Regions from separate parts of the Mesorhizobium sp. NZP2234 genome, predicted to be linked through region 1. Evidence: riboswitches for the same ligand, from Rfam matches in the RefSeq annotation. Region 1 holds a riboswitch; each other region holds the start of a gene.
The links. A riboswitch is a leader RNA that binds a small molecule or an ion and turns the genes downstream of it on or off. The one in region 1 is predicted to bind cobalamin.

Region 1 (2,255 bases):
CGGCACATGCAGCATCGAGCAGGACGGGGCGATCTCCACGCGGTCCAGCGGCCGGCCGGCGACGATCGGCTTGATGCGGTCAAGTATGGCAGGCAGGTTCGCGCGCCAGACGTTGCGGCCGTCGATCACCCGAGCGAGAGCACAAGGTCCTTCCGCGCGAGCCGGCCGACGGTCTCCAACTGCTCTGGAGCGCGCACGAGATCGACGTGCAGTCCCGCCACGGGCAGAGAAATCGCGGTCTCGAGGTTGTCTCCCAGCGATCCGAAATAGGTAGCGACCATGATCTTCAACTCGGGTGCTGCTTTCGCCAGCCGGCAGTAGGCGAATTGGAGCGCATCCCGTTCGTTGGGAATCAGATCCAGCACGAGCGCCGGCTCATCGATCTGTACCCAATCGGCTCCCGCGAGCTTCAGCCTCCGCAGGAGCTCCTCGTAGACGGCCAGCAGCCGTGGCAGGAGCGCGATAGGGTTGAAACCTTCCTCAGGTGACTTCGCCAACTTGAGAAACGTAACCGGTCCAAGCAGGACCGGGCGCGTGTGGATGCCGAGCACCTTGGCCTCGAGGAAATGATCGACCGGTTTCGCCGACGAGAGGGCAAAGGTCTGCTCGTCCGTGAGTTCCGGCACAATGTAGTGATAGTTGGTGTCGAGCCATTTGGTCATTTCCATTGCGGCAAGGCCATGCCCGTTGGCCGCATGCTTGTCACCGGCATGTCCACAATCCGCGGCCTGACCTTGGTTGCCGCGCGCCATGGCGAAATAGGTATCGAGTGGGACCTCGCCGTCAGTCCAAGCGTATCGTGCCGGCACGGCGCCGACCATGGTGACGGTGTCGAGCACATGGTCGTAAAGCGAGAAATCGTTGGACGGGATTTTCGACACGCCGTGATCGTGCTGCTCCCTCCAGCTAGCCTCGCGTAGGCCTTCGCCGTCGCGAGCAGGTCCTCAGCGGGAGATTTTCCGGACCAGTAGCTTTCAAGCGCGAATTTCAGTTCCCGCCGTCGACCGATACGCGGCACGCCGAGCGTTGCCACAGGAATTTGTTGAGAGACAGTCATGCCATACCCCGATGGTTGGGGCGTGGGGACAAGGAACGCGCGAGTAGGCGGCACGAAGCCGGGCTACCGCGACCACCGAGACACCCCGCCCGTGGACGTTGTTCGTCGTGGCTGGTCTCCTGGCTCGCGGGTCAAAGCCTCTGCCCGTCTTCCCGAGGCCGTTCGCCTCAGTGACATCAATGGGCTTGGCTCGCCGCTAACAGTTGCGGGGGCAGCGCCGGCATCGCACCGGCTTCCCTCTTAGCTCCGCTACGGCAGTGCCGCGCGGAGAACCACGACATGCGCACAATCACAGCCGCTTCGCTCCTTGTCAATACCATATAACGAGATGTTTATGTGATGATGCGAATGATGCCCTTGCGCTGATCGGTCTCTTTCGCCCAAAGCCGCGTACGATCCGGCCTCTCATCAGTGCAGGCTCGGAGAGGTCCTGGTCCCCATCGGCGACGCCGGATCAGATCGAGGTCGCCGGGCTCAAGGGCGTAAAGTCGGGCCAGGTCTTCACGGTCCGCCCGGAATCCCGGTAGTTGTTCCCCGCTCGGCTTCGCTCAGCGTGCTTGCGCATTCGCCCATCAGCGCGCTGATGACCATGGCCGGAAGCGGAAAGGAGAGGTGGCGCCTCAGGTCGGCGGGCTGGGGCTGGGCCGCCAGCGTGTCGAACGATTGCGCGGCGATCGCCTCGACCTGCTGCGCGAGCAGCTTCGCGCTGCGGTTGCTGAAGGCCGGCGCCACGAGCGTGCGTAACCGGGCATGCTCGCCCCCCTCGTGCGAGACCAGCCATCCCGGCGAACCGAGAATCACCGAATCCGGGGTGAATGCCGCACTCGCTAAGCGACGGAAGCGCGGAAGGTGACCGGCAGGCGTTGCGGGCAGCGAATGATGTAAGACGGCATGTAGACGACGTCCTCCGCGGCGATGGTCAGCGCCAGATCCTCCAGCCGCCCGAACAGCGCGGGGAAGGCGCAGCGCAATTCCAGGCGCGCCAGCGCAGCGCCCAGGCAGGAATGCGGCCCCTCGCCGAACGACAGGTGCGGGTTGTGCCGCCGGGTGACATCGAACCTGTCGGCGCCGGGACCGAAGGCCTTTTCGTCCCGGTTCGCCGCATGGAACGCCATCAGGACGGCATCGCCGCGGCGGACCATGCATCCGTCGATCTCCACGTCCTGGGTGGCATAGCGGAACGGCAGATTGGCCGCTG
Region 2 (2,255 bases), 2.8 Mb from region 1:
TGTATCTGGGGCTGGCCAAATGGGGCCGCGAACACGCCGCCTATATAGAAGACATCTACCGCGCGGTCGTCGAGCGCGGCCCGATCGCCGCTTCGGCGCTCGAAGGCCAGAAAGGTTCGGGCGGCTGGTGGGGCTGGAGCCATGCCAAGCACGCCTTCGAATGGCTGTTCTGGGCCGGGCGCATCACCACGGCGCACCGTCGCGGCTTCGAGCGCTTCTATGATTTGCCGGAGCGCGTGCTGCCGCAGGCGATCCTCGATCTGCCGGTGCCCCCGGCCGAGGACGCGCATCGCGAATTGCTGCGCATTTCCGCCCGCGCCCATGGCGTGGCGACGTCAGGCGACCTGCGCGACTATTTCCGGCTGTCGCCGGCCGATATGAAGGGCCGGCTGGAGGAACTGGTCGAGTTGGGCGAATTGCTGCCGGTGCGCGTCGAAGGCTGGGACAAGCCGGCCTACCTTCACAAGGACGCCCGCCTGCCCCGGAAAATCGAGGCCCGCGCGCTGTTGGCGCCGTTCGACCCGGTCGTCTTCGAGCGCTCGCGTTCGGAGCGGCTGTTTGACTTCCACTACCGCATCGAGATCTACACGCCGGCTGAAAAGCGCCAATACGGCTATTACGTCCTCCCCTTCCTGCTCGGCGACCGGATCGTCGCGCGCGTCGACCTCAAGGCGGACCGGCCGGCGAGCGTCCTGCGCGTCCATGCCGCCTACCCCGAGCCCGGCGCCCCGCCTGAAACCGCCGCGCAGCTCTTCGAGGAATTGAAGCAGATGCAGGGCTGGCTTGGCCTTGAACGCATGGACGTGACGCCGGCAGGCGATCTGGGCCCGGCGCTGGCCGACATCGCCATGTCGTAAGCTCGCGTTGACACCGCTGCCTGCAAAAGCCTAAATCCCGTCCAGACGGTCCCTTGCCCGCAACGGCAGGGGCTAAGAGGGAATGCGGTGCGAGGTGAAAGATCTCAAATCCGCGGCTGTCCCCGCAACTGTAAGCGAAGAGCCTAGGCCGAAAGCCACTGGGGATTCCTGGGAAGGCGGCACCCAAGGCGATGACCCGCGAGCCAGGAGACCTGCCGTCTGTGACAAGAGAATCCGATCGCCCGGCGGGTTTCCGGGCAAGGAGCCCGGCTTTTTGGACCAGAACGGCAGTTTTTCGGCTGGTACAGCGGACAATTCGTCCGCCGACAGCGAAGCCTTGACCGGCGTCACGGTCATCGTCTGCGCCTCCTGTCGCGACGAGGCCGGCTCGGACGCCCATCCCCGCGCCGGCGAACTGCTGGCCGAGGACACGCGCCATGCCGCGGCCGATGACAACATCCGCGTCCGCACCGTCGAATGCCTCGGCAATTGCAAGCGCCGGCTGAGCGCCGCCATCCTGCGCGACGGCTGCTGGAGCTATGTCTTCGGCGACCTGACCGCGGCCAGCGGCGCCGACCTCGTCACCGGCGCCAAACTCTTCGCCACCTCGACGGACGGCCTCATTCCATGGCGTGGCCGGCCCGATTCCCTCAAGCGCGGCCTCGTGGCCCGCATTCCTCCCCTCGACCTGTTGAAGGATTGATCATGAGCGCCCCAAATTCGACCGGCAATCTCTCCCGCGTCCCCTGCACCGTCGTCACCGGCTTCCTCGGCGCCGGCAAGACGACGCTGGTCCGCCATCTCCTGGAAAACGCCGGCGGCAAGCGCATTGCCATTATCGTCAACGAGTTCGGCGACATCGGCATCGACGGCGAAATCCTGAAAGGCTGCGGCATCGACACCTGCCCCGAGGAGAACATCGTTGAACTGGCCAATGGCTGCATCTGCTGCACCGTGGCAGACGACTTCGTGCCGGCGCTGGACCAGATCCTGTCGCTGACGCCGAAGGTCGACCACATCCTGATCGAAACCTCGGGCCTCGCTCTGCCCAAGCCGCTGGTCCAGGCGTTCCAGTGGCCGACGGTGAAGAGCCGCGTGACGGTCGATGGCGTGATCGCCGTGGTCGACGGCCCTGCTTTGGCCGAAGGCCGCGTCGCCAACGACATGGACGCCTTGCAAGCGCAGCGCGCCGGGGATGAGAGCCTCGACCATGACGACCCGGTCGAGGAAGTGTTCGAGGATCAGATCGCCTGCGCGGACCTGATCATACTGTCGAAGAGCGACCTGATGGACGCCGCCGGTTCGGCCCGGGCCAACGCCATCGTCAACGAACATTCCGCCCGCGCCGTGAAGATCGTGCCGACCTCGCACGGCAAGGTCGACCCTTCCATACTGCTC
Region 3 (2,255 bases), 1.6 Mb from region 1:
TGGCGAAAGGCGCCACCAGGGCCAGGTCGTGAAGCACCGCGATCACCGTCATGCCGAAGCCGGCGACGAGTTCGAGAAGCTCGCCGCGAGCACGCGGGTCGAGATGGTTGGTCGGCTCGTCGAGGAACAACACCTTCGGTTCCTGCGCGATGGCGCGCGCCAGCTGGGCGCGTTGGCGCTCCCCGCCGGACAGCGAGCCGATCGTGCGGCCAAGCAGCGGTAGAAGCCCAGTCCGGCGCAAGGCATCGACGACGATGTCGCGCTCCTCGCTCCTGCGCCTCAGGCCGGCATGCGGAACGCGGCCGAGTTCGACATAGTCGATCACCGCCAGCCGCGGATCCGGCTGGTCGGTCTGGCCGACGACGGCCATGTGCAGGGCCCGCTCGGCTGTCGAGATTCTGTCCAGGCGTCGCCCGCCAAGCTTCACCTCGCCCGAACTTGGCCTGAGCATGCCCGACAGCATGCGCAGCAGCGTCGTCTTGCCGGCGCCATTGGGGCCGATGATGGCGAGACGATCGCCGGTGGCGATGGAGAGGCTGACCGCATGGACCAGATTCCGGCCATTCGCCACGGCACCCAGGTCGCGCGCTTCAAGAAGTGGCATTGTCATCGACTATCCCCCCCAGCTTGCCCGGCGCCGGGATGCGAGCCAGCGTCTTGCCGGCCAGTCGCGGCGGACGTTGTCCGGAATTGCACCAGCCGTCGGCAAGCGAGGCGTAAAGCCTGGCAAATCGCACAAGATCGCCAACATCGGCCTCGGCATCGACGGAGCCGAAAAGATAGGTGGCCTTGCCCGGAGCCTGGAAGGCTACCGTCAACGGCCGTGCGCAGCCCGCCATGCATTCGACGCCTTCGATCGTGAAGCCATGCGCCACGGCGGGTTCATCGTGGGCCGAGAGCCGGGAGCGCAAATCGGCGCATAGGCTTTCGCCCGACCTGATGCCGGTCGGAACATCACGGCAAAGCGTGCACACGATGATGCGGTGATCGATGGCGCCGTCCAACTTCCGTCACTTTCCAAAACTGGCGACGGAAGGATGTTGGCGAGCCGGCCGACAAGACCGACGTCCACGTTTCCTCCCGGCACACCCCGTCCGGTCAACTTGGTGATGGCAGGTCTCCTGGCTCGCGGGTCCTTGCGCAATCCTGCCTTCCCAGCCTTGCCGGCCAGTGGCATTTCGGATCTTGCTCACCGCTTACAGTTGCGGGGGCAGCCACGGCTTCGACCTCTTGGGTCTCACCGTGTTCCCTTTTCACCCCTCGCCTTTCGACTCGGGGACCATCACCACTCGATCGTAGTTTTCCCCCAATTGCTTCGCAACGGATTTCTCGGTGCATTGTCGATCCCGCCGCGGCGCTCGAATATGTTATGTAATTACATTACGTCTTAGACGATAGCGCGCGGCGGCGTCAAGTGAGAGCTTGCTGCCGGAAGAAGCCGGCGAGCCAGATGCTGTTGGCTGCGGAGCGTTGCCGTCCGGATTGCGCGGCGAGCGCAATTCCGATCAAACTGCCGCGCGCGAAGGTGGCAAGATGATCCCCTCAATGCGAGGAGCCATGAACCCGACCGAGAAAGCGCTATGGTTCGTCGAGAGCCATCTGCCGGAGGCGATCTCGCTCGACGATGTCGCCCAAAGCAGCGGCGTGTCGCGCTTTCATGTGACGCGCGCCTTCGGCGCCGCCACCGGCCGCTCGGTCATGGGCTACATGCGCGCGCGCAGGCTGACCGAGGCGGCGCGCCGGCTGGCCGGCGGAGCGCCCGACATCCTATCGGTGGCGCTCGATGCCGGCTACAGCTCGCATGAGGCTTTCACCCGCGCCTTCCGCGACCAGTTCGGCACCACGCCGGAGATGGTGCGCGCGCAAGGCTCGACCAACACCCTCGACCTCGTGGAGCCGATCCTGATGGACCAATCCTTTCTTTCCGCCCTCGAACCACCGCGCTTCGAGACCAGCCGGCCGTTGCTGATCGCTGGGCTCGGCGAACGCTACAACTGTGAAACCAGCGCCGCCATTCCGATGCAGTGGCAACGCTTCGGCCCCTATATCGGCAACATTCCTGGCGAGACCGGCGACGTCGCCTATGGTGTCTGCGCCAACGGCGACGATGCCGGCAATTTCGACTACGTCGCCGGTGTCGAGGTCTCCGATTTTTCCGACCTTCCAAGGGAACTCAGCCGCGTGCGCATACCCGCCCAGAAATACGCGGTGTTTTCGCATCGCGAACACATCTCGACTATCCGCCGGACCGTCAA

Region 2: it holds a riboswitch for cobalamin, as region 1 does, so the genes downstream of both, EB230_RS17555 (DUF1636 family protein) here and metE (5-methyltetrahydropteroyltriglutamate--homocysteine S-methyltransferase) in region 1, are expected to answer to the same signal.
Region 3: it holds a riboswitch for cobalamin, as region 1 does, so the genes downstream of both, EB230_RS23815 (DUF1636 family protein) here and metE (5-methyltetrahydropteroyltriglutamate--homocysteine S-methyltransferase) in region 1, are expected to answer to the same signal.

The regions. Positions count from the first base shown of each region.
Region 1 covers NZ_CP033364.1:6,388,609-6,390,863, reverse strand. The annotation lists partial or broken gene metE (5-methyltetrahydropteroyltriglutamate--homocysteine S-methyltransferase) at 1-1,057, opposite strand, end outside; cobalamin riboswitch at 1,149-1,349, opposite strand; partial or broken gene EB230_RS30830 (cytochrome) at 1,625-1,879, opposite strand; gene EB230_RS30825 (cytochrome P450) at 1,885-2,255, opposite strand, start outside.
Region 2 covers NZ_CP033364.1:3,550,121-3,552,375, reverse strand. The annotation lists gene EB230_RS17560 (winged helix-turn-helix domain-containing protein) at 1-857, shown strand, start outside; cobalamin riboswitch at 887-1,092, shown strand; gene EB230_RS17555 (DUF1636 family protein) at 1,132-1,560, shown strand; gene cobW (cobalamin biosynthesis protein CobW) at 1,563-2,255, shown strand, end outside.
Region 3 covers NZ_CP033364.1:4,808,785-4,811,039, forward strand. The annotation lists gene EB230_RS23810 (ABC transporter ATP-binding protein) at 1-610, opposite strand, end outside; gene EB230_RS23815 (DUF1636 family protein) at 591-1,004, opposite strand; cobalamin riboswitch at 1,094-1,299, opposite strand; gene EB230_RS23820 (AraC family transcriptional regulator) at 1,558-2,255, shown strand, end outside.